2 linked regions of the Salmonirosea aquatica genome follow. The protein of the gene in region 1 binds, or shares a complex with, the protein of each later gene. Links are inferred from orthologs where the notes say so. Each region holds a gene or a part of one and is shown on either strand. Other genes may lie near its edges. The genes, in order: secA and secY.

Region 1 (4,255 bases):
TGAATCCTTAACTCTGAGGATTGGGCCCAGCGGGTAGCTGGCGGATCGGGGCAGGCTGTTTAGGCATCACGATCCAGAGGATGATGTACAGCAATACCATGTGTGTAGGGACCGGAATAAAGATGGCGAGGACGAACAGGACGCGCATCAGGACGACATCCACGTCGAAGTAATCGGCCAATCCGGCGGCTACGCCCCCGATAACCCGTTGGTTCATGTTGCGGAATAATCTGTTATTTGTGTTCATGGCTCTGTTGTTTTTCGTTACTGATGAATCAAAGGTACTAGGCTATGCCAAGTAGTCCATACGTATTTTTATGAGTGGATCACAGCAATGAGGAAAGGAAAAAAAACGGGAGGATGGGCCGTGTGGATGAGCATTAAATTTTACTTAAAAAGTCTGCAAGAGCCTACCATTCCTCCCGCTGTTCTTTACTATTGTAAAAATGTTGTTATTAAACTAAGAGCAAAGAATTAACTTTGCCCTCCCAAATCGTTGAATTACTGACAATCTGACATTCAGCGGCTTTCAGGCGTATTATTTTAAGTAGGGTATGTTACCAAAGGGATCAAAGATCCCACACGCTTCATTTTTGGTGGGTATGTATATGCCTGACCGGAAGTGGACGTTTCAACAGTATATTAGCTAATACACGATCATGATAAAATTATTCACCAAGTTCTTCGGTACCAAGTCGGACCGTGATTTAAAAGAACTTACCCCTTATGTGGGAAAAATTAACGCGGAGTTTGTTCAACTGGGTACCTTGTCAAACGACGAACTGCGCCAGCAAGTAACGGATCTTAAAGCCTACATTGCCCAGCAACTCAAATCCATCGACGACCAGATTGGTACCCTGAAGCAGCAGGCCGAGGATGAACCCGATGTGGATTCCAAAGAGACGATCTTCAAGCAGATCGATGCGCTGGAACTGGATCGCAACAAGGAATTGGAAAAGGTGTTGCTGGAGATTCTTCCGAAAACCTTCGCCATTGTGAAGGAAACGGCCCGGCGCTTTAAGGAGAACGAACAGCTGGAAGTAACGGCTTCTTACTTCGACCGCGAAATAGCGGCCAAGAAAGGGCACGTCACGATTGAAGGTGACAAAGCCTATTGGAAAAGCACATGGGATGTGATGGGGCAGCCTATCAAATGGGAAATGGTGCACTATGATGTGCAGTTGATTGGGGGCGTAGTACTGCATCAGGGTAAAATCGCCGAGATGGCTACGGGCGAAGGAAAAACGCTGGTCGCGACTCTTCCCTCATTCCTAAATGCCTTGGCTGGCCTGGGGGTACATATCGTTACCGTAAATGATTACCTGGCCAAGCGCGACTCGGAATGGAATGCGCCATTGTTCGAATTCCATGGTATGAACGTGGATTGCATCGACCGTCACGAACCCAATACGCTGGCGCGCCGCAATGCTTATAAGGCAGACCTCACCTATGGAACCAACAACGAATTCGGGTTCGACTACCTGCGTGACAATATGTCGCGAACACCCGACGAGCTCGTGCAGCGCAAGCATCACTACGCCATGGTGGACGAGGTCGATTCCGTACTGATCGATGATGCCCGTACTCCGCTTATCATCAGTGGCCCTGTACCGCGTGGCGATGAGCAGGAGTTTATGGAACTGAAACCCCGTGTGGCCCGCATTGTGGAAGCGCAGAAGAGATTGGCGATGGACTTGCTCAATGAGGCCAAACGCAAGATTTCCGCCGGGGATAAGAAAGAAGGAGGTTTGGCACTTTTCCGCGTGTTCCGCGGTATGCCCAAATATAAGCCCCTGATCAAATTCCTGAGCGAAGGCGGTATGAAGGCGCTATTGCAAGAAACGGAAGGTATCTATCTGGCTGAGAACCAAAAACTGATGCCCGAAGCTGACGCACCCCTATACTTCACTATCGACGAGCGCCACAACAGCATCGAGTTGACTGAAAAAGGAATTGACTTCCTGACTGGAGAATCGGATGAGTCCAATTTCTTTATTATGCCCGATATCGCGGTGGACCTCAATACTATCGAGAAAGATCCCGATCTGACCGAGCAGGAGCGCGTAGTAAAGAAGGAAGCCCTGATCCGCGACTATTCTGTGAAAGCTGCCCGCATCCATACGGTCAACCAGTTGTTAAAGGCTTACAATCTTTTTGAGAAGGATGTCGAATATGTCATCATGGACAATAAGATTAAGATCGTGGACGAGCAGACGGGCCGGATTATGGACGGTCGCCGGTACTCCGACGGGCTGCACCAGGCAATTGAAGCCAAGGAAAACGTAAAAGTGGAGGACGCTACCCAAACCTATGCTACCGTCACGCTACAGAACTACTTCCGTATGTACCACAAGCTGGCGGGTATGACGGGTACGGCCGAAACCGAAGCGGGCGAATTCTGGGAGATCTATAAGTTGGACGTTGTGTCTATTCCTACCAATGTACCTATTGTAAGAAAAGACGAAGAAGATAAAGTCTATCGCTCGGTGCGTGAGAAATACAATGCCGTAGCTGACGAAATCGTAGACTTGGTCAATAACGGCCGCCCGGTGCTGGTAGGTACCACATCGGTAGAAAACTCGGAGATTATCAGCCGCATGCTGACCATGCGTAAGATTGGCCATCAGGTACTGAATGCCAAGCAGCACCAGCGTGAGGCCGAAGTGGTAGCTGAAGCCGGTAAGCCAGGTACTGTGACTATTGCCACTAACATGGCCGGACGCGGTACCGACATCAAATTGACACCGGATGCCAAAGGTGCGGGCGGTCTGGCCATCATTGGTACCGAGCGCCATGAGAGTCGCCGGGTGGACCGGCAGTTGCGTGGTAGGGCCGGCCGGCAGGGCGACACGGGTTCTTCGCAGTTTTTCGTGTCGCTGGAAGACAACCTGATGCGTTTGTTCGGTTCGGACCGCATGGCCAAGGTCATGGATCGCATGGGCCTCGAAGAAGGCGAAGTGATTCAGCATAGCATGATTACCAAGTCTATTGAACGCGCCCAGCGGAAAGTAGAAGAAAATAACTTTGGTACCCGGAAGCGTCTGCTCGAATACGACGACGTGATGAACTACCAGCGTGATGCCATTTACCGCCGCCGCCGGAATGCGCTCTTCGGCGACCGTTTGGCAGTAGACATTGCCAATACGCTGTTTGATGTGTGTGAAGATATTGTGGCCAATACCGACGGCAGCTATGCTGAGCTGGAACTAGCTACCCTAACCGCTATTGGTATCGAGCCTCCTTTCGATGAAGGACAGTACGGCGGTATGAAAGATAACGAACGGGCTCAGAAACTTTATCAGGCGGCCGAACAGCATTACCGCGAAAAGAACGACGCCATTGCGCAGAAGGCTCTGCCAATCTTGAAGCAAATCTACGCAGAGCGCGGCGCGACAATTACCGAAATCATGATCCCCTTCACAGACGGGATTCGGCAGACGGGTGTGGTGGTAGGTCTTAAAAAGGCCATCGACAACGAGGGCCGGGAGATCATCCGCGAAATGGAAAAAGCCATTGTTCTGTCGCTCATCGACCAGGAATGGAAGGAACACCTACGCGAGATGGATGATCTAAAGCAATCGGTACAGAATGCGGTATTTGAACAGAAAGATCCACTGCTGATTTACAAATTCGAATCGGTAGAACTGTTTAAGCGTTTCCTGAGCAAAGTAAACTTCGATATGATTTCCTTCCTGATGAAAGCCGACATCCCTCAGGAGCAAGCTGCCCCTGAACAAGTACGGCAACCGCCTGTACGCCGCCAGGCTAGTCCGGCTCTACAGACCAACCGGGGCGATGAAGCCGACGACTACGAGGAAAGTGGACCTGACGCGCACGCCCGGCATATGGAGAACACCGTGCGACAGCAACCCGCACGGGCAATCAAAATAGCGGATCGTAATCAGAAGGTAACAGTGCAGTACCGTGATGGCCGGGTATTGAAAGATGTCAAATACAAAAAAGTGGAGCAGGATGTTGAGAATGGCGCCTGTGTAGTGGTAGAGTAATTCGCTTTATATAAGATCATTCAACCAAAAGCCCGGACTGGCAATATACCAGTCCGGGCTTTTGGTTGGGTAGAATGCAAAGTTTTAACCGCTAATTTGTATTTTTACCGCTGTCAAACAATACCTATCCCTATGAATTTGCACAAGGAAGGCTATGCGATCATGGCCGGAACGGCCCTTCTTTTACTACTTATCAATTGGGCCATTCGTTATTTTCTTCCTGAAATGGTGGGGTTTCATGGTCTGGT
Region 2 (3,180 bases), 760 kb from region 1 along the record:
TTCCTTTGCTCAAAACTACCGTTCCCCATGCAATGGAAGGAAAATACAGTGGTGGTTTTGTGCTCATTAAACCAGCAGCTCCCGGTACGGGTGTTATTGCCGGAGGTGCCATGCGTGCCGTTTTGGAAGCCGCGGGTATTCATGATGTGTTAGCCAAATCGAAGGGTTCTTCAAACCCTCACAATGTGGTGAAGGCTACAATCGATGCCCTCATGAAGATGCGGGCTCCGCATCAAGTAGCCTTCCAGCGTGGTGTAACGATGGAAAAAGTATTCAACGGGTAAGCTCGTCAGAGTATCCTATCCCAATTTTAAGCAATCATGTCAAAAGTACGTATCACTCAGGTTAGAAGTACGATCGGCCGTCCGGAGAGACAAAAGCGCACCGTAAAAGCGTTAGGCTTGGGCAAGATCAATCGTTCGGTTGAAAAAGAGAACAACGATTCCATTGCGGGAATGATCCGCAAGATCAGCCATTTGGTTAAAGTAGAAGAAATTTAAAAGATATATTAGTTATGGATCTAAGTTCATTAAAACCGGCGACTGGATCAGTTCGGAATAATAAGCGAGTAGGTCGCGGTACTGGTTCAGGACGTGGAGGTACTTCTACCCGCGGTCACAAAGGTGCTCAGTCACGTTCGGGATACAGCCGCAAGCGTGGTTTTGAAGGCGGGCAAATGCCCCTACAGCGTCGTGTTCCTAAATTTGGTTTTACCAATATGAACCGTGTGGAATACAAAGCCATTAACCTGGATGCAATTCAGGAATTGGTGGAAAAAGTAGGAAGTAACGTTGTAGATGTAGAAACGCTTCGTACCAATGGACTGGCTGGTAAGAACGATCTGATCAAAATCCTTAACCGAGGTGAGGTGAGTTCTGCCGTTGAGGTACATGCCCACGGTTTTTCCAAGAGTGCCGTCGAAGCGATTGAAAAGGCCGGAGGAAAAGCAGTCAAATTATAATCTGGCGAAGTTTGCCGGTTTTACCATTTGAACAGACTCCAGGTCATATAAGACTTTTCTTATGAAACGATTTTTCGATACCATTAAGAACATTTTTTCAATTGAGGAATTGAGAACTCGCATTCTCAATACTCTTTTGTTTATTACGGTGTTCCGTCTGGGGTCCTATGTGGTGTTGCCTGGCATCGAGCCCGACTTGATGAGCGTATCGACCCAGGGATTACTCGGGCTGTTGGATACTTTTTTGGGAGGTGCCTTCAGTAAAGCGTCAATTTTCGCTCTGGGTATCATGCCCTACATTTCAGCTTCAATTGCCATTCAACTATTGACGATGGCAATGCCCTACTTCCAGAAAATGCAGAAGGAGGGAGAGTCGGGTCGCAAGAAACTCAACCAAATTACCCGGGTTCTGACTATCGTTGTAACTTTTGCCCAAGGACTTACGTATTTGAGCACAACGGTACCCGACGAAGCGCTGCTGGTTTCGCGGAGTATTTTCACTGTATCGTCCATCTTTATTTTGATTGCCGGTACCATGTTTTGCATGTGGCTTGGCGAAAGAATTACTGACAAGGGTGTAGGAAATGGCATTTCAATGCTAATCATGATCGGCATTGTATCGCGTTTTCCGGGTGCTATTTACCAAGAATTTTCTTCTCGGGGAAGTGCCCAGATACTGATATTTGTTTTAGAGATTGTAGCGCTCTACTTTGTTATTATGGGAGCGGTAATGCTTACGCAAGCGGTTCGCCGGGTACCTATCCAATATGCTAAGCAGGTTGTAGGCAATCGGGCCGTTGGGGTAGGACAGAGGCAATACTTACCTCTAAAAGTTAATGCGGCCGGCGTAATGCCCATCATTTTTGCGCAGGCATTGATGTTTTTGCCTGCCGCGATTGCTGGTCTGTTTGCCGAAAACAGTGATTTTGCTAGTAATATAGCTACTGCTTTTGCTACCTATACTACTTGGCAATACAACCTGTTGTTTGCTGTTTTGATCATAGTGTTCACGTTTTTCTATACGGCCATATCGGTCAATCCCCAGCAGATTGCAGATGATATGAAGCGGGGCGGTGGTTTTATCCCCGGCGTTAAGCCTGGACAGCAAACTTCGGATTACATCAGTACCATTCTGGATCGAATTACTTTTCCAGGATCAATTATGTTGGCGTTGGTAGCCATTTTACCCGCCTTTGCCAGCTTATTGGGAATGACGAGTTCATTTGCACAATTTTTTGGAGGTACTTCTTTATTGATTATGGTAGGGGTTGTCTTGGACACCCTGCAACAAATCGAAAGCTACTTGCTGATGCGCCGCTACGAGGGATTAATGAAGTCAGGTCGGATCAAAGGCCGGACTGAAAGCTTAGCCGTTTAAGCTATGATCTACCTGAAAACGGATCAGGAGATCGAGTTGATCAAAAAGAGCGCCTTAGTTCTAGGGAAAGCGCACGCGGAAGTAGCAAAGTGGGTAAAGCCCGGGGTCACTACAAAGCGTTTGGATACCGTAGCCGAAGAGTATATCCGAGATCATAAGGGAAGCCCATCCTTTAAAGGGTTTAATGGATTTCCCGCTTCACTGTGCATTTCGGTTAATGAAGTAGTAGTGCATGGATTCCCCAGTGGCTATGAATTACGTGAAGGCGATATTATATCGATTGATTGTGGGGTAAAGCTTGACGGATACCATAGCGACAGTGCCTATACATATCCGGTAGGTGAAGTATCTGATGAGGTATTGGCCCTATTAAAACGAACGAAAAGATCGCTTTATTTGGGAATTGAAAAGGCGTTTGATGGGATGCGGATAGGGGATATAGGAGCCGCCATTCAGGACTACGTTGAAAAATATGGCTACTCGGTAGTTAGGGAGCTTGTAGGACACGGCGTTGGCAAAAATTTGCACGAAAGCCCGGAGGTTCCCAATTATGGAAAACGTGGTAAGGGAATCAAACTCAAAGAAGGCATGGTGCTCGCAATTGAGCCTATGATCAATTTGGGGAAGAAAAGTGTAGTACAAGAAAAGGACGGGTGGACCATACGGACTACGGACCGCAAGCCGTCAGCGCATTTTGAACATACGGTGGCAGTCAGAAAAGGAAAAGCCGAAATTCTGACAACCTTCGAGTATATAGAACAAGTAACGGCAAACACTAGTCTAATGGTGGATGCTTCCTGAAAATAGAATTATAGAAATAAACTAATGGCCAAACAAGCAT

The links.
Region 2: the proteins of secA (region 1) and secY are in contact, whole or in part, in a crystal structure (PDB 3DIN), measured with the Thermotoga maritima proteins. The link is inferred for Salmonirosea aquatica from one-to-one orthologs. Residues at the interface, in WP_004082002.1 of Thermotoga maritima: Glu261, Ala262, Arg263, Lys300, Ala301, Arg302, Thr303, Ile304, Ile305, Leu323, Tyr324, Asp325, Pro326, Val329, Ser330, Tyr333, Ile336, Lys340, Phe345, Val349, Glu363, Phe364, Tyr374, Ser375, Gly376, Gly377, Glu393, Ile395, Thr482, Ser483; in WP_004081795.1 of Thermotoga maritima: Glu108, Gly109, Glu110, Glu111, Ala236, Glu237, Arg238, Arg239, Ile240, Thr241, Ile242, Gln243, Tyr244, Ala245, Arg246, Arg247, Val248, Thr249, Gly250, Arg251, Arg252, Val253, Tyr254, Gly256, Ala257, Ser258, Thr259, Tyr260, Leu261, Pro262.

The regions. Positions count from the first base shown.
Region 1 is NZ_WHLY01000002.1:2,394,231-2,398,485, reverse strand. What follows is about bases 275-4,207. They hold secA (preprotein translocase subunit SecA), read left to right. Parts: upstream 275-659; coding sequence 660-4,007; downstream 4,008-4,207. Other genes in these bases: GBK04_RS11085 (phosphatidylserine decarboxylase family protein), read left to right, coding at 4,140-4,207. Also shown: GBK04_RS11095 (PspC domain-containing protein), read right to left, coding at 8-247; more of GBK04_RS11085, read left to right, coding at 4,208-4,255. UniProt on the Escherichia coli protein: Required for protein export, interacts with the SecYEG preprotein conducting channel.
Region 2 is NZ_WHLY01000002.1:3,152,136-3,155,315, forward strand. Bases 323-3,180 are described here. They hold secY (preprotein translocase subunit SecY), read left to right. Parts: upstream 323-1,022; coding sequence 1,023-2,339; downstream 2,340-3,180. Other genes in these bases: rpmD (50S ribosomal protein L30), read left to right, coding at 323-500; rplO (50S ribosomal protein L15), read left to right, coding at 515-961; map (type I methionyl aminopeptidase), read left to right, coding at 2,343-3,140; infA (translation initiation factor IF-1), read left to right, coding at 3,165-3,180. In the rest of the region: rpsE (30S ribosomal protein S5), read left to right, coding at 1-284; more of rpmD, read left to right, coding at 321-322. UniProt on the Escherichia coli protein: The central subunit of the protein translocation channel SecYEG. Consists of two halves formed by TMs 1-5 and 6-10.